Linked DNA regions of Aquitalea magnusonii. The protein of the gene in region 1 interacts with the protein of each later gene in a pairwise test. Links are inferred from orthologs where the notes say so. Each region holds a gene or a part of one and is shown on either strand. Other genes may lie near its edges.

What was found.
Region 2: the proteins of DLM_RS11685 (region 1) and glmS interact in binary tests that used the Escherichia coli proteins (3 or more experiments, as listed by UniProt). The link is inferred for Aquitalea magnusonii from one-to-one orthologs.

The regions. Positions count from the first base shown.
Region 1 is NZ_AP018823.1:2,445,857-2,454,400, forward strand. Bases 1,683-4,681 are described here. They hold DLM_RS11685 (phosphatase PAP2/dual specificity phosphatase family protein), read left to right. Parts: upstream 1,683-2,517; coding sequence 2,518-3,846; downstream 3,847-4,681. Other genes in these bases: DLM_RS11680 (bifunctional alpha/beta hydrolase/class I SAM-dependent methyltransferase), read left to right, coding at 1,683-2,521; DLM_RS11690 (hypothetical protein), read left to right, coding at 3,836-4,225; DLM_RS11695 (LysE family translocator), read left to right, coding at 4,370-4,681. Outside these bases: DLM_RS11670 (phosphatidate cytidylyltransferase), read left to right, coding at 1-45; DLM_RS11675 (lysophospholipid acyltransferase family protein), read left to right, coding at 53-706; more of DLM_RS11680, read left to right, coding at 731-1,682; more of DLM_RS11695, read left to right, coding at 4,682-4,951; DLM_RS11700 (helix-turn-helix transcriptional regulator), read right to left, coding at 4,953-5,807; DLM_RS11705 (EAL domain-containing protein), read right to left, coding at 5,862-8,363.
Region 2 is NZ_AP018823.1:3,912,755-3,921,299, reverse strand. The notes cover bases 450-3,449. They hold glmS (glutamine--fructose-6-phosphate transaminase (isomerizing)), read left to right. Parts: upstream 450-1,034; coding sequence 1,035-2,864; downstream 2,865-3,449. Other genes in these bases: DLM_RS18390 (ABC transporter ATP-binding protein/permease), read right to left, coding at 3,074-3,449; DLM_RS18400 (DeoR/GlpR family DNA-binding transcription regulator), read left to right, coding at 450-1,035. Also shown: bifunctional UDP-N-acetylglucosamine diphosphorylase/glucosamine-1-phosphate N-acetyltransferase GlmU, read left to right, coding at 1-47; more of DLM_RS18400, read left to right, coding at 244-449; more of DLM_RS18390, read right to left, coding at 3,450-4,735; DLM_RS18385 (M16 family metallopeptidase), read right to left, coding at 4,732-7,542; DLM_RS18380 (secretin and TonB N-terminal domain-containing protein), read right to left, coding at 7,596-8,545. UniProt on the Escherichia coli protein: Catalyzes the first step in hexosamine metabolism, converting fructose-6P into glucosamine-6P using glutamine as a nitrogen source.

The DNA.
Region 1 (8,544 bases):
ACCGCACCGCTGTTTTTCCACTACGTACACTACCTGTACTTCTAAGCGCCTTATGAACAAGCTGCTGCGTATTCTCTTTGTCATGCTGCTGGCACGCCCGGTGGTGCGCCTGTGGCTAGGGATGACAGTACGGCATCAGGAACGGCTGCCCACCGCCGGCCCTGCCATCGTCATTGCCAACCACAACAGCCACCTGGACATTCTGGCGCTCTACAGCCTGTTTCCCTTGGGGCTGATCCCGCGCGTGCGCCCCGCCGCCGCGGCGGATTACTTTCTGAAAAACCGCTGGATGGCCTGGTTCGCCACCAATGTGGTGGGCATCATCCCGGTGGTGCGCGGCGGCGTGGGCGCAGGCCGTGACCCGCTGGCCGGCTGCCGGCAGGCACTGCAAGCGGGCGAGATTCTGGTGCTGTTTCCCGAAGGCACACGTGGTGAGCCAGAAGCGCTGTCTGAAATCAAAGCCGGCATCTGGTACCTGCTACGTGATTTCCCCGACATCCCGGTCGCGCCGGTGTACCTGCACGGCCTGGGCCGGGCGATGGGCCGTGGTCAGTGGCTGCCGGTCCCCTTCTTTGTCGATGTCGCCATAGGACGCTCCCTGTGCTGGCAAGAGAACAAAGACAGCTTCCGCGCGCATATTCGCGACACTTTTTTGCAGTTAAAACAAAAAACCCTGCCCGCCGAACCTGGCCCGGACAGCCACTGACAAGAAAACTGAAAGGTCTCTGCCATGCGACAAGCCCTGGAATCCCGCTTCACCAGTTTCGATGGACAAGCGCTGTTCTACCGCCACTGGCCGGCCATCACCACGCCGGCACAGCGCGCCATCCTGCTATTGCATCGCGGCCACGAGCACTCCGGCCGCTTACAGCATGTGGTGGACGAACTTGACCTAGCAGATACACCGGTATTCGCCTGGGATGCACGCGGCCACGGCCGCAACGACGGACCGCGCGGCTTCAGTCCCAGCATCGGCACCACGATTCGTGATCTGGAAGAGTTTGTCCGTCATCTGCAAGCGGAGCACGGCGTGCGGATTGACCAGTTGATCGTCATTGCGCAAAGCGTGGGCGCGGTACTGGCGGCAAGCTGGGTGCATGATTACGCGCCGCGCCTGCGCGCGCTGATCCTGGCTGCGCCGGCCTTCAAGGTAAAGCTGTACGTGCCTTTCGCTCGCCCCAGCCTGCGCCTGATGCACAAGCTGCGCGGCAATTTCTTCGTCAATTCCTATGTGAAGGCCAAGTTCCTGACCCACGATGCAGAGCGCATCGCCTCCTACAACAGCGACCCGCTGATCACCCGGCCCATCTCGGCCAACATCCTGCTGGCCCTTTACGACACCGCCGAGCGCATCATCGCCGACGCCGGTGCCATTACCGTGCCGACGCAGTTGCTGATCTCCGGCGCGGATTTCGTCGTACACAAGGCCCCGCAGGAAACCTTTTTCCAGAATCTGGGCAGCCCGTGCAAGGAGCGCCACGAGCTGCCCGGTTTCTATCACGACACACTGGGCGAGCGCGACCGCGCACTGGCCTTCGACAAGATACGCGCCTTCATCCAGCGCGTGGAAGCCGGCGTAGCCAGACCCTCGCTGCTGGCAGCCGACCAGCACGGCTACACCGCCCAGGAATTCAATCGCCTGCAACAGCCGCTGCCCGCCCTGTCGCCCAAGCGCTGGAACTTCGCCCTCACCCGCCTGACGCTGGCTACGCTGGGCCGGCTGTCCGACGGCATCCGGCTAGGCTGGCAAACCGGTTTCGATTCCGGCAGCACGCTGGACTACGTTTACCGCAACCAAGCCTCCGGCATCACGCCGCTAGGCCGGCTGGGCGACCGCGTCTATCTGGACAGCATTGGCTGGCGTGGCATCCGCCAGCGCAAACTGCACCTGCAGGAGCTGATCTCGCTGGCCGTCTTGGAATTGGAGCAAGCCGGCATGCCGGTGCGGCTGGTGGACATCGCCGCCGGCCATGGCCGCTACGTGCTGGATGCACTCTCCACCAACGCCGACCGCGTCGAACACCTGCAACTGCGCGACTACAGCGACATCAACGTCAGCGCCGGACGCAAGCTGATCGCGCAACGCGGCTTGCAAGGCAAAGCACGCTTCGATCAGGGCGATGCCTTCGACGGGGCCGATCTCGCCGCACTACAGCCACGCCCCACGCTGGCCATTGTCTCCGGCCTGTATGAACTGTTTCCCGGCAACGCCGGCATTCGCGACTCGCTGGCTGGTCTAGCCGCCGCTGTGCCGGCAGGCGGCTATCTCGTCTACACCAATCAACCCTGGCATCCCCAACTGGAGATGATTGCCCGCACGCTCACCAGCCATCGCGGCGGCAGCGACTGGGTGATGCGACGCCGCACCCAAGAAGAGATGGATCAACTGGTTGCCGCGGCGGGTTTCGAGAAAATCTGCCAGCGCATCGACGAATGGGGCATTTTCAGCGTGACCATCGCGCGCCGCCTGCACGCCACGCCGCACCAGAGGCAAACCGTGCAGGCACAAGCCACGGCATGAGCCCGCCCACCAACCGTCGCCAGTGGCCCGAAGCCCTGCAGTGGCTGGCGCTGCTTGGTCCGGCTTTCTTCTTGCTATACGGGGCGGCCAATCACTACGCCGCCAGTCTGCCGCCATCGGCAGTGGGCAATATCGCCATGGACTGGGAACGGCGCATCCCGCTGTGGCCGTGGACCATCCTACCCTACTGGAGCATCGATCTCCTCTACGGCCTGTCGCTGTTCATTTGCAGCAGCCGGGAGGAGTTGCGCCGACATGCGCTGCGGCTGCTGAGCGTCACCGTGCTCTCCTGCCTGCTGTTTGCGCTGTTTCCGCTGCGCTTTGGCTTTGAGCGCCCGCCGCTGAACGGATGGGCGGGCCAGTTATTCACCCTGCTGGCTGGCTTTGACAAGCCCTTCAATCAGGCACCTTCGCTGCACATCAGCCTGCTGACGGTGTTGTGGCTACGCTATGCAGTACACACGCCGCAGCGTTGGCGCTGGCTGCTGCATGGCTGGTTCGCGCTGATCGGCATATCGGTACTGACCACCTGGCAGCATCACTTTCTCGACATCCCCACCGGTTTCGCCCTGGGCATCGTCGTGTGTTATCTGCTCCCCATGCCACTGCCGCCTTATAGCCGGGTGGCGGAGATCGAACAGACACGCCGCCGCCAGTTGAGCAGGCCTTATGCAGTGGGCGGGCTGGCGCTGACCCTGGCCGCCAGTTGGCTTGGCGGCTGGTACTGGCTGCTGCTTTGGCCGGCACTGAGCCTGATCCTGCTGGCGGTCGGCTATGGCCGCCTTGGTGCCGGCGTATGGCAAAAAGTCGCAGGCCAGCACAGGCTGCCCGCACGCTGCCTGTTTCTGCCCTTGACGCTGTTCATGCGGCAGATACATGCCCGGTTGTTGCGTGGACATTCACATGCCAGTTTGATTGCAGACGATGTCTGGATAGGCCCGGCCATTGCTGCCCGTGAAACATGCTTTCACAGCGTGCTGGACCTGGCGGCGGAATACTGCCGTCAGGCACACCCGGCAGCACACTATGTGGATTTGCCGCTGCTGGATTTACTCCTGCCAGATCGCGCCGGAATGCACAATGCAGTCGCACAACTGGAAGCCCTGCGGCATTCTCGCCCAGGCCCGATCCTGGTCCATTGCGCACTGGGCATGAGCCGCAGCGCGGCGGTGATCATGGCCTGGCTGGTGATGACGGGACGCTGTAGCGATCTGGCGCAGGCCAAACAAATCCTGCAGGCTCAGGGCCGCAAGATTGTGCTGTCACCGCAGCAATGGCACTGGATCCAGACCTGTTGCACCCCAGGAGACGCTCATGCTGCCTGAGACAGCAACCCTCCGCCTGCATGCCGCGGCCTTGCGCAGCACCCGCTGGCTGCTCTGGCCCGGCCCCTGCCTGCTACTGCTGGCCAGTATTCAGGCTGGCGAATGGCGGCTACAGACCGCTGCCGCCCTCGCCATGCTGTTGCAAAGCTGGTTCTGCTGGCGCTTGCAATTGGATGCGGCGCTACTGGCAGCACTCGAAAATGCCCCGTCACTGACAGTGCTGGATGACACGATTCATGGCTTGTTTGGCAAAGCCGCAGCAGGACGTGACTTTGGGCAGAGACAACAAGGCATGCGGCGCTTGTTAATCCGCTTCTTCATGACAACTGCCTTGTGCTGGCTACTGGCCATCTGCGCCATGATGCTGCCCATGATCTAGCAAAATGGCATCCTTCCGCTCACCATCCCGGTCGCGGCGGGGTGGCAAGGGACAAGCCCACCGTACAAATGGGTGATTTTGTTCAATACCGTCCAGGCCGGGCAGCCTATCTTCGAACACTCTTCCCACCCATCGAGGATAGACATGCAAGCCCTGCTTTCCATGGCCGCCTTTGCGCTGGCCTCCTCCATTTCTCCCGGCCCGGTGAATATCGTGGCATTCGGCTGCGGTGCCAGCCATGGCTTCCTGCCCAGTCTGCGTCATGTCAGCGGTGCCACCATTGGTTTTACCCTGTTGTTTCTGCTGACCGGACTTGGTCTGGCCGAGCTGCTGGACGACCTGCCGGCGGCACGCGGACTGATCCAGTTAGCCGGCGTGGCCTTCTTGTTATACCTGGCATGGAAGCTGGCCAGCGACCAAGGCGAACTGGGAGACGCAAGACAACGGCCATCATTCCGGCACGGTGCGCTGATGCAATGGCTGAATCCCAAGGCCTGGCTGGCCTCACTGGCCGGCATGGGGGCGTTTGCCAGCCATGGCGATGCCCTGCTGGTATGGCGTTTTGCCGCCATCTATTTTGTCATCTGCTACCTGTCGATTGCCTGCTGGGCCTGGGCCGGCGCACGCCTGCAACAGCATCTGCGCCAGCCGGCACGCATGCGCTTGTTTAACCGGCTGCTGGCGGTGTTGCTGGCCGGCAGTGCGCTATATCTGCTGCTGGATTGATTCAGCCGGCACTGCGACAGTACTGACCTGGCGTGGCGGCCACCAGCCGCTTGAAGGTGCGCTGGAAATGCGCCTGATCGGCAAAGCCCAGGGTCTGGGCGACCTGGGCGATGGACTGGCCGCTGCGCAGCAGTGTCTTGCCACGCCGGATGCGCCTATCGAGCAGATATTCATGCGGCGTCATGTGGTAGCGCTGGCGGAAGGCGCGGATCAGATAGGAGGCGGATAAGGAGGAGGCGGCGCAGATGTCCTCCAGCCGCAGGTCTGAGGCGTATTGATCGTCAATGAACTCAGCCACCCGTTGCAAGCGCCGATGCTGCCCTGCACTGCTGGGCGTCACGGTGTGCAGCCGGGTGTGCAACTGCGCAAAGAAGCTTGTGGCCGCCTCCTGCTTGCCCAGCGTGGCATAGTCCGCGCTCAGGCAGCGGGCCACCAGTTGCTGCAGGTCACGGAACAGCGCGGCATCCTCGCTCAAACGCGGGGAAAAACAGTGAAAATCCTGATTGGCGCTCAGCCCAATCTCATGCTGCAACTGCGCCAGCCAGGCGGTATCCACATACAGCATGTGGTAGGACCAGGCCTGATTGGCAATCGGGTTGCAGGCATGCACCTCACCGGGGTTCATCAACACTACGCTGCCATGCGCCACCTGATAGCGGTCTTGCAGACTCAGATAGCTGCTGACACCGCCGGTGATGGCACCAATGGAAAAATGCTCGTGGGAATGGCGGGCGTAACAGACCTGGCGCCCATCCTGCACGGTGCGGATTTCCAGGAAGGGCAAGGCCGGATCACGCCAGAACAATGGCTGTGATGGCTTGTTTGCCGCCGCGCGGACGGAAGAGGAGCGAGTCATCTGCCGAGGATAGCGCAGTGGCGGCCAGACCGCCACGCACTCATGCGGTCAGCATCAAACCTGCTGTGCGCGCAGCAGGGCTTCAAAGGCATCAGCCGGCACCGGTTTGCTGAACAGATAACCCTGACCGCAGTGGCAGCCCTGCTCCACCAGGAAACGGCGCTGTTCGTCCAGCTCCACCCCTTCGGCCACCAGGTCCAGCCCCAGGCTGCGGGCAATCGAGATGATGGCCTGGGTGATGGCGGCATCGTCACGGTCCTGGTGCAGGTCCATGATGAAGCTCTGGTCAATCTTCAAGCCGCGCACCGGCAGTCGCTTCAGATAGGACAGGCTGGAATAGCCGGTGCCGAAGTCGTCGATGGACAGATAGATGCCCAGCGCCTGCAGGCGGTGCAACACTTCCACCATGCCGCTGTCTTCATCCATCGCCACGCTTTCGGTGATTTCCAGCTCCAGCGCACTGCTGGGCAGCGCATAGCGTTCCAGCATACAGGCCACGGTATCGACAATGCTGGAATACTTCAGCTGCCGGCCGGACACGTTCACCGCAATACGCCCTTGCAACAGCCCGGCATCGCGCCAGCGGCGGATGGCAGCGCAACTGCTGTCCAGCACCCACTCGCCAATGCTGGTAATCAGAGAACTTTCCTCGGCAATCGGGATGAACTGCGCCGGCGAAATCAGGCCCATGTCCGGGTGTCGCCAGCGCAGCAAGGCTTCGGCACCGATGATGCGGCCGGACGACAGCTCCACCTTGGGCTGATACCACACCTCCAGCTCATTCTGTGCCAGCGCACGGTGCAGGCTGTATTCCATCTTCAGCCGTTCGATGGCACGGGCATTCATGTCGGCAGTGTAAAACTGGAAATTGTTCTTGCCGCGCTCCTTGGCCCGGTACATGGCGGTGTCGGCATTCACCAGCAGGGCATCGGCCATGGCACCGTCTTCCGGGAACATGCTGATGCCGATGCTGGCCGAAATGAACACGCCCTGCCCGGCCACGGTGGATTCGGCGGAGATGGCATCCAGAATGCTCTGCGCCCGGCTGGCCACCTGCTGCACGGTGACAATGTTTTCCAGCAGCACGGTGAATTCGTCGCCGGACAGGCGGGCCACGGTGGACAGATTGGGGGCAATGCGCTGCAGCTCGCTGGCAATGCGCACCAGCAGTTCGTCACCTGCATGGTGGCCCAGGGTGTCGTTCACCATCTTGAAGCGGTCAAGATCGATGAACAGCAAGGCAAAGCGGCGATCATACTGGCGCGCCTGCTCTACCGCCGACTGCAGTTTTTCGATGAACAGCGTGCGGTTGGGCAGGCCGGTCAGCGCATCGTGGTTGGCCAGGAAATGCAGCCGCTCCTCGGCCTGCTTGCGTTGGGTGATGTCGGAAAACACCGCCACATAATGCAGGCATTCGCCGCGCTCATCGCGAATGGCGGTAATGCTCAGGTGTTCGGTGTACAGCAGGCCGTTCTTGCGGCGGTTGATCACCTCGCCTTGCCAGGCACCGTCATTGCGCAGGCAACGCCACAGGTATTCATAAAATTCTGGCGATTGCTTGCCGGACTTGAGCAGGGCCGGCGTCTTGCCGATGGCTTCTTCCCGGCTGTAGCCGGTAATGCGGGTGAAGGCAGGATTGACCGACTGGATAAAGCCATTGCCATCGGTAATGACAATGCCTTCCATGGTGGCTTCAAACACCTTGTCGGCCAGCAACAGGCTTTGGCGCGACTGCACCAGCGCCTCGTCGCGCTCGCGCAGCGCGCCATGCAGTTCCAGCAGGAACTCATGCTCTATGCTTTGGATGATTTCACGAAAACCAATGATATGAGCCAGTCGGTGTTCGGCATCGAATACCGCCAGATGGCGGATCTGGTGCTGCAGGATGACGCGGCGGGCCTGCAACAGGCTGGTGCTGACCGAAACGCCAATCACCGGCCGGGTACAGATATCGCCCAGCTCGGCCTGGCCCCGGCCAGAAGCGACCAGTCCAACCACATCGCGCTGGGTGAGGATGCCATAGCTGCCATCGGCAAACTGTACGCCGATGGCAGTCAGCTCCTGCTCACGCATGCTGGCCAGCGCTGCCGCCAGGCTATCACTGGACTGCAGCACCACAACCGGCTTGGCCTGGATGCCGTCCAGTCTTTTCAGACCGAGAAAAGCCTCGGTCCCCTGGCACAGCACCACATCGGACAGCGACACCAGGCCGATGATTTTGCCTTGTTTTTCCACCAGGGCATGACGGATGGCATTGTTACGAAACTGGCCCACCACATCATGCACGCTCATATGATGCGGCAAGGTGACGACGGGTGTGCTCATCACCTCACGAATGGGCAGACAGCGGGAAGTTTCGTCGGACAGATCGACCGATAGCGCATCGGTTTCAGTCCAGATACCAATGGCCTGCTCCGCAGAATTGAATACCACAATGGACCCGCAGCCGCTTTCCATCATCATGGCTGCTGCTTCGCGAACCAGGGTCTCCGGTGAGCAACTGAGAATATCAGTCGAGGCAATCTGCTCTATGGGCTGCATCAACGGAGACATCATCGAACACCTGTAAGCAATTTACTGTTCATTACAGCAGCATTATACATTTTTTACTTAATACCCTGAAGCTGGCAGTCATCTTTTTTACATGGCATATGCCAGCGATTTATTTTCCACTTCGTTGGCAAACTGCAAACAAAGTTTACACTCCATTTTTTACACCATGTATCAAGCTGCTGTT
Region 2 (8,545 bases), 1.5 Mb from region 1 along the record:
GTCAGGTCAGCATTCCTGGCTGGAAGCGTCCGCAGAAAAAGAGCTGATTCCCGGCAGGATGCACACCATGCCCGCTGCGCTTTCCACAGGAAGGCCCGGTGGGCATTTTCATTTGTCGTCTGTCAGCAAAGCTGTGGCATTTCTTTCGTTGCAAAAGAAAAATAACAAATTTTGCAGTGAAGGCGATTGATAGCGGCATATTCAGCCGTTATCATGGCAAAACTTTCGAAACGAAACGTTTCAATGACCAAACGAAATACCCAGCAACGCCGCCATGCCATCGCCACCCTGGTGCAAGAGCGTGGTGAAGTCAGTGTCGATGAGCTGACCCGGCGTTTTGCCACTTCCGAAGTCACCATCCGCAAAGACCTTGCCCTGCTGGAAACCGGTGGCCTGCTGCTGCGCCGTTATGGCGGAGCCGTTGCCTTGCCCAGCGAAATGGCGGTGGAGCCGGAAGTGGGCCAGGTGTCCGACCGCAAGCTGGACATCGCCCGTGCGGCGGCGGAGCGCATACGCGACCACAACCGCATCATCATCGACAGCGGTACCACCACCAGCAGCATGATTCCGCTGCTGGGCAGCAAGCGCGGCCTGGTGGTGATGACCAACTCGCTCAATGTGGCGGCAGCGCTGCGCGAACTGGAAAACGAACCCACCCTGCTGATGACCGGCGGCACCTGGGACCCGCACTCCGAATCTTTCCAGGGCCAGGTGGCCGAGCAGGTATTACGCTCTTACGACTTCGACCAGCTGTTTGTCGGTGCGGACGGCATCGATCTGGAACGTGGCACCACCACCTTCAACGAACTGGTGGGCCTGTCCCGCGTAATGGCGGAAGTAGCGCGCGAAGTCATCGTCATGGTGGAGTCGGACAAGATCGGCCGCCGCATTCCCAATCTGGAATTGCCGTGGCACACCATTCACACCCTGATTACCGATGAGGCACTGCCGGCGGAATCCAGGGACATCATTCAGGCCAAGGGCGTCACGCTGATTTGCGCGCCCGCTGGCAACGATAGTGCAAGGAGAAAATAATGTGTGGCATCGTTGGCGCCATTGCGGCGCGTAATGTGGTTCCCATTCTGGTAGATGGCCTCAAGCGCCTGGAATACCGTGGTTATGATTCCGCCGGTATTGCCGTGCATACCGGCAATGCCATCAGCCGTGTACGCCGTGTCGGTCGTGTGGCGGAAATGGAAGCCGCCGCCGCGGCAGAAAACCTGCAAGGCACGCTGGGCATTGGCCATACCCGCTGGGCCACCCACGGCGGTGTGACCGAGCACAACGCCCACCCGCACATCTCCTTCGACAAGATTGCCGTGGTGCATAACGGCATCATCGAAAATCACGAAGCACAGCGTCAGCAGCTAAAAGCGCTGGGCTATGAATTCACCTCGCAGACCGATACCGAAGTGATCGCCCATCTGGTGCATCATTACTATCAAGGCGGTGTCAGCCTGTTTGATGCGGTGAAGCAAGCCACCCGCCAACTGAGCGGCGCTTACGCCATCGGCGTCATCGCGCTGGACCGCCCGGACGAACTGGTGTGCGCCCGCATGGGCTGCCCGCTGCTGGTGGGGCTGGGCGAAGGTGAACACTTCATCGCCTCCGACGTGTCTGCCATCCTGTCCGCCACCCGTCGCGTCATCTTCCTGGAAGAGGGCGATATCGGCCTGCTCACCCGTGACAGCGTGGTACTGCATGACAAGAACGATCAGGTGATCGAACGCGCCGTGCATGTGTCCGATGTATCGCTGGCCTCGCTGGAACTGGGCCCGTACAGCCACTTCATGCAAAAGGAAATCCACGAACAACCCAAGGCCCTGTCCGACACCATCGAAGCGGTGCTGGAAAACGGCTTTGCTGCCGGCCTGTTCGGTGCCCGTGCCGCCGAACTGCTACCGCAAGTGGAAGGGGTGAAGATTCTGGCCTGCGGCACCAGCTTCTATGCCGGCCTGACGGCCAAATACTGGATCGAAAGCATTGCCGGCATCAGCTGCGATGTGGAAATCGCCAGCGAATACCGCTACCGCGACGCCTTTGCCAACCCCAGGCATCTGGTAGTTACCATCTCCCAGTCCGGCGAAACGCTGGACACCATGGAAGCGCTGAAGTACGCCAAGGAACTGGGTCACAACATGGCGCTGTCCATCTGCAATGTGCGCGAATCCGCCATTCCGCGCGCCAGCGAGCTGGTGTTCTACACCCGCGCCGGTGCCGAAATCGGCGTGGCTTCCACCAAGGCCTTCACCACCCAGTTGGTGGGCCTGTTTGCCCTGGCGGTGACGCTAGGCAAGCTGCGTGGCCGGGTGGATGCACAGGCCGAACATGGCTATCAGGAAGCACTGCGTCAGTTGCCCGGTTCGGTACAGCATGCGCTCAATCTGGAGCCGCAGATCAAGGCCTGGTCCGACAAGTTTGCCGCCAAGCAAAATGCCCTGTTCCTCGGCCGTGGCCTGCACTACCCGATTGCACTGGAAGGCGCGCTCAAGCTCAAGGAAATCTCCTACATCCACGCCGAAGCCTACCCGGCTGGCGAGCTGAAACACGGCCCGCTGGCGCTGGTGGACGAAAGCATGCCGGTAGTGGTGATTGCCCCCAACGACGCGCTGCTGGAAAAGGTGAAGTCAAACATGCAGGAAGTACGCGCCCGTGGTGGCGAGCTGTTCGTGTTTGCCGACCTGGACAGCCATTTCAGTGAATCCGACGGTGTGCATGTGATCCGCACCCCGCGTCATGTCGGCGTGCTGTCCGCCATCGTCCACACCATCCCGGTGCAACTGCTGGCCTACCATGTCGCCCTGGCGCGCGGCACCGACGTGGACAAGCCACGCAACCTGGCAAAATCCGTCACGGTGGAGTAATCACCGGGCAGGCTTTTGACTACACCGAATAAAGTTCGTCGGAGTCTGATCAAGCAAAAGGGGCCGTTGGCCCCTTTTGCTTTTCCAGTCAGCGGGTGTGATCAGTCGCCGGAGGCGAGTTGATGTGGCGTGAGTGCTTTTCGGCCAAAGCAGTCTTTTGACTGATGCGTGCGGAACGGTGGGTTGACGCAGATTTCCGGACCCGCTCCTCAACGAGAGAGTTGAATGACATCATTGAAAAGATCATGCAGCACGGGCTGGTGTGTTACCGCAATGACGGTGGTATCAGGCAAGACCTGGCGCAAGGTGCGCAAGCAGGCATGCGCCGACGGCTCGTCTAGCTGGTTGGTGGCTTCATCCAGGATCAGCACGGCTGGCCGCTGCAGCATGGCTCGCAGCAGCGACACCCTTTGCTGTTCACCACCGGACAGTACACGTCCCCAGTCAGCCACCTCGTGCAAGCGCTCGGTCCACGCGGCCAGGCCCATGGCCACCAGGCCGTCGCGCAATTGTTGCTCTGGCCATGGTTGTAGCGCCGGGTAGCTCAATAGCTGCGCCAGACTGGCGTGGAACAGATAGGGTTGCTGTGGCAGGATCAACACTTGTGGGTGGGTGTCATGCTGGCCACGGTAATACGGCCAGATCCCTGCCAGCGTGCGAATCAGCGTGGACTTGCCCAAGCCGCTAGGGCCGTCCAGGCGCACCCATTGGCTGTGGGCCACTTCGCGGTTCAGTGTCTGCAGCATCGGGCTGCCGTCCGGATAACACACTTGCAATTGCTGCAGGCTCAGCCTGGTATTGGACGATGCCTCAGCCGAGGGCTGGCGATCCTGGCAATGTGCTGCGTCCAGACTGGTGACAAAGCGATGCAGACGCTGTACCGAGGCCGACCAGCGCGCCAGCTCATCGTAGGCGCGCACAAACCAGCTTAGTGCGTTACTCACCTGCATGAAGGCGGAGTTCACCTGCATCAGCCCACCCAGCGTCAAGGACTTGGACAGGAAGGCTGGCAAAGCGGCAAACAGCGGAACCATGCTGTTGATGTAGTTGTAGCTGGTGCTGAACAGGCCCAGATTGCGTTCGCGCTGCATCAGCCGATACCAGTTGGCCGCAACGCCGGCAAAGTCATCCGCTACCTGGCGTCGTGCCCATGGCTCACCGCCGTACAGCGCAATCTGTTCGGCATGTTCGCGCTGGTGGCGCAGCGTGCTGCGCAAATCGGCCTCTCGCTGTTGTTGCTGCACGTTCAGGCGTGTCAGCTCGCCGCCAATCCAGTGTGTGAGCAGCGCCCCGAACAATGCATAGCCAAGGGCAAACCACAGCAGGTAGCCAGGCACCACCAACTGACCATCGCCCCATGGCAAAGTGAGCTTGCTGGACAGTTGCCACAGGATGAACACGAAGGACAGCAGCTTGGCCACCGCCGATACCAGCGAGCGCAGCAGGTCGATGCTGTCGGTCACTAGCAAATTGACGTCTTCGGCAATGCGCTGGTCGGGGTTGTCCGGCTCGCCGTACAGGCCAAGGCGATAAAAAGCGTGCTCTGCCAGCCAGGCGTCCACGAGCTGGCGTGTCATGGCTTCGCGCCAGCGCAGAATCAGCAGCTTGCGTACCCAGTCCAGTGCCACTGCCACCACCACGGCGGCGCTGATCAGCAGGCAGTAACGGCCCAGTAGCGGGTAGATGCGCGGCGTGTCCAGCGCGCCCAGTGCGTCGTAGAAGTCCTTGTTCCAGAAGTTGAGCCATACATTCATTTGCACCAGGATCAGGCCCATGCCAAGGATGGCCAGCAGCAGCAGCCAGGCCTGCCAGTTATGGCGTGAGCGCCAGTACGGTGCCGCCAGTTGCCAGAATTGACGCAAGGTATTCAAGGTTGGGTCTCCATCAGTTTGGGGTCAGGCAGGGTCAGCAGCAGGGCCAGGTTTTGCTCCAGCTGCAGTCCTGCGGCCAGCGTGCGCACAGTGGCTGCGTCCAGTGCGCCGGCCAGTTGGGCCGTTTGTGCCAGATAACGGCTATCGCCGTAGTGACGTACGCTCAGTTGCAGGCGGTTGAAGCGGCTGTCGTCGTCGTTGAGGCGGGCGCTGGCCTGTTGCCGGCCATCCTCCAGCGCCGGTTGCAGGATGGCGTCGTCCAGTACCGCTGCCGGCTGTGCCAGGATGGTGCGGACACGTGCCAGCAGCTCGTCCAGCCGTGCCGGGTCGGTGCTGAACTGCCATTCGCTTTCCAGGCGGTCAGTGTCGGGGTCGAGTTTCAGGCTGAACTGCACGCTGTAAACACCGGCGGCTTCCTCGCGCAGCGACTTGCGCAGCGCAGCGTGCAGCGCCCGCCCCAGCGTGGCTACCTGCAGCGCGCGCTCACCCTGCCACACCATCGGCACGCTGCCGTAGGCCTGGACGCGGGCCACCGGCTCTCGCGCGATGGCGTGCCGGCTTTCAAAGCGGCCCGGTAGTGGTAGCAAGGCGCGCGCCGCCGCCGCGTCCGGTTGGCGTGGGATGGCCGCCAGATAAAGCTTGGCCGCGGCCAGCACCTCGGTTTCGCTGGCCGCGCCGCTAAGGTAGTGCGTAACCGGCCGCGCCGTCAGTTGCTGCCACAGCGCCAGCAGCCCGGCCGGGGTTTGTCGGCTTAGTGCGGCCACGGTAGGTGCTTGGTCGGCAGCCGTTTGGGCATAGCGCAGCTTGTCCAGCGCGGCGTATGCCTGGCTGGAGGCACTGTTGTCGCGGCCCAGGCTGTCCTGTTGCAGCCGCAGCAGCGTCGGGTCGATGCCAGCGTGTAACTGGCGGGTCTGATAGTAGTGCCACAGCGTCGCCAGCTTGTCGGCCGGGATGCTGGCCGATTGCGTCAGCCGCTGGGCGGTTTGCGATTGTGACAGGCGGACATGCTCGGCTTGCTCCCAGCGTTGCAACTGGGTGGTCTGCCAGCCGGCTGGGGCAGTGGCGGCGGCCAACTGCGCGGCCAACTGCCACTGCCAGCCATCGGCACCCGGCAGTCTGTAGCCGGCGGCCGAGTCGGCCAAGTAGCGTAGCTTGCCGTTTTGGTTGGGGCGGTACTGCCAGACCAGGCGGTCGCCGTTCGCCAGTTGCCACATCGCCACTTGCTGGGCCTCGTCGCGCCACAGCAGCGTACTACCGGCGGCCGGCAGGGCGGGTGGCAAGGCCGGTAGCGGGACGGAAGCCGGTGCCGACGCCAACGGAAGGACGGGCAAGGGTTTGGCGGCTAGGTCTGCCTGCAGTGCCAGCACCTGCTGTGGTGTCGGCAGCGGCACCGGCTTGAGGCCGGGTGCCATCATGAACAGCAGGCGGTCGGGGCTTTGCAACCAGCCGCGCAGGTGGGCAATGACTTCATCGTTACTGATACCGGCCAGGATGGCTTCGGCCATCGGGCCTTTTTGTGCCGGGTCTTGCAGCACGCGTTCGTCGGTGACGGCGCTTTGCAGTTCCTGCAGCCATTTTTGCGCGTCCCAGCCGGCGCTGCTGCGTGGTGAACGGCGGGCCAGGGCAAGCAGGTCTTGGCGCAGTTGGGTAAGTTTGGTGTCGTCCGGTGCTTGTGCCAGCAACAGGCGCTGCAACTGCAACAGGTGCTGCATGCCTGCCTGGTGCGCGCCAGGGTCCACGGTGGCGGCAAAGCCCAGCGTGAAGGTGGTGCCGCCGATGAAACCCTTGCGCGCCACCACGCTGCGTACCCCTGCCGGTCGCAAGGGCTGGTAACGCGCCAGCTCCTGCTTGAGCAGTTTTTCGGCCAGATTGTCCAGCAGGCGGGTGCGGAAACCGGCGCTGTCCTGCGCCAGGCTGCTGCGGCTGCGCAGCACCCAGCCCACCTGGCTGCTGCGGTTTTCCGTGTCCTGCAGCCGGTTGGTACGCAGCGTGTTGCCCAGCACCGGGTTACGGTCGGCACGCACTGGCAGCACTGCAGCCGGCCGCTCGGCAAACCAGTGGCGGATGCGGGCTTCGACCTGGGCGACATCGACATCGCCGACCACCAGCAGCGTCATATTGTTGGGCTGGTACCAGCGCTGGTAGAAGCGCTGCAGGCTGGCTGCCGGCTGGGTGCGGATGCTGCGCTCGGTGCCGATGGTTGGCCGCAACGGCTGCAGCCCGCCATCGCGCAGTAGCAAGCGGCGCTGTTGTTCCATGCGCTCGCGCGCGCCGAGCTTGCTGCGCCACTCTTCCAGCACCACGCGCCGTTCCTGTACCAGGCTGCGCTCGCTGATGCGGGCGTGGCCGGCAATTTGCGACAGCAGGAACAGGCCTTGGTCCCATTGCGCCAGATGGGCTTTGCCGGACAGATTGAGCATGTACAGCGTGCGCTCGTAATTGGTCATCGCGTTGTACTGCACGCCGGAGCGCCAGCCCATGGCCGCCATGCGCCGGGCAATGCCTTCCGGCACCTCACGACTTTCGTGAAACACCATGTGCTCCACCAGATGCGCCACGCCGGACTGGCTGTCGTCTTCCTCTAGCGAACCGGCGTTCACGAGTAACTGGATGCCCAGCGTATCGGCTGGCTGGCTGGTGGGTACGATGAAATAACGCAGGCCATTGGGCAGCGTGCCGCGATGAATGGCCGGATCCCAGCGGAAGGGTTCCACCGTCTGGGCTGCGGCATGGGTAGATAACAGGGTGGTCAGGCCATAGGCGGCAAGCAGGCAAAACCAGCGTGCCAGGGTAACAAGATTCTTCACGGAAAACCTCGGACAAGGACGGGGCGGCGTTATTCAGACACCGCCCCGCAGAATCAGAACTGGTAGCCCAGCTCCAGGGTGAAGGTGCGACCACGCTCGTAGGTGGCGTAGCTGTCGCTGACGCTGAGCATGTTCTTGCGGTTGGTGAGGTTCTCGATGCTGAGTTTCACCTGCGCACGCTGGTCGCCGCTGATGCGCGGGTTCCAGGCGATGACGGTATCCAGCGTCAGCGAACGCGGCAGCGTGGTCTTTCGCCATACGTCCACGGTTCTGCCTTGGTAGGTGGTGCTTCCGTCCTGCAGCATCTGCTGGTAGCCGTCGCGGATGCGCAGCAGATTGCTGATGCTGAGGCTGTAGGCCGGCAGCGAGGTGATGGCGCCTAAACGCAGCGTCCATGGCCGGTTGTAGTTGTCCGCCGGCATATCGCTATAGCGGATGAACTTGCCGTCGTACTGGATGATCTCGTCCGCCGCCTTGTCGCTGCTATAGGTATCGGCGTAGCTGGAATAGTTGCTCTTTACATCGCTTTTGTTGAAGGCCAGCCAGAAGCTGGTGCGGCTGTTACCCAGCCGCCACGGGGTGCGGCTACTCCAGCTGAGCGTGAAGTCGCGGGTTTGGCTGCTCCCCTGGTTGGTGTACATGTAGCACTGGCTGGAGGCACACTCGCTCTGCCCGGTGACTAGGCGTTTGACAATCTGTTCCTTGCCGTCGCGGCGCGTCAGCCGCACGTCGAACAGGCCGCCAGCCCAGTCAGGCTCCCAACTGAAGCCCACTGTGGCTTCGTCATCGTAAGGGCTGTCGATGTCGGACAGGCGGTTGGTGGTTTTGGACTGTACCGGGCTACTCCATACCAGCGAGTTGCTGGGGCGGGTTTGCGTATATTGCAAGGTGTGAATCTGGTCCTGCAATGCGTAAGCCAGCAGCGAGCGGCCATAGTAGCGGTTGGCACCGGCGTTCAGCGACAAGCCCGGTGCCGCCTCCCAGGTCAGGCTGCTGCGCGGTG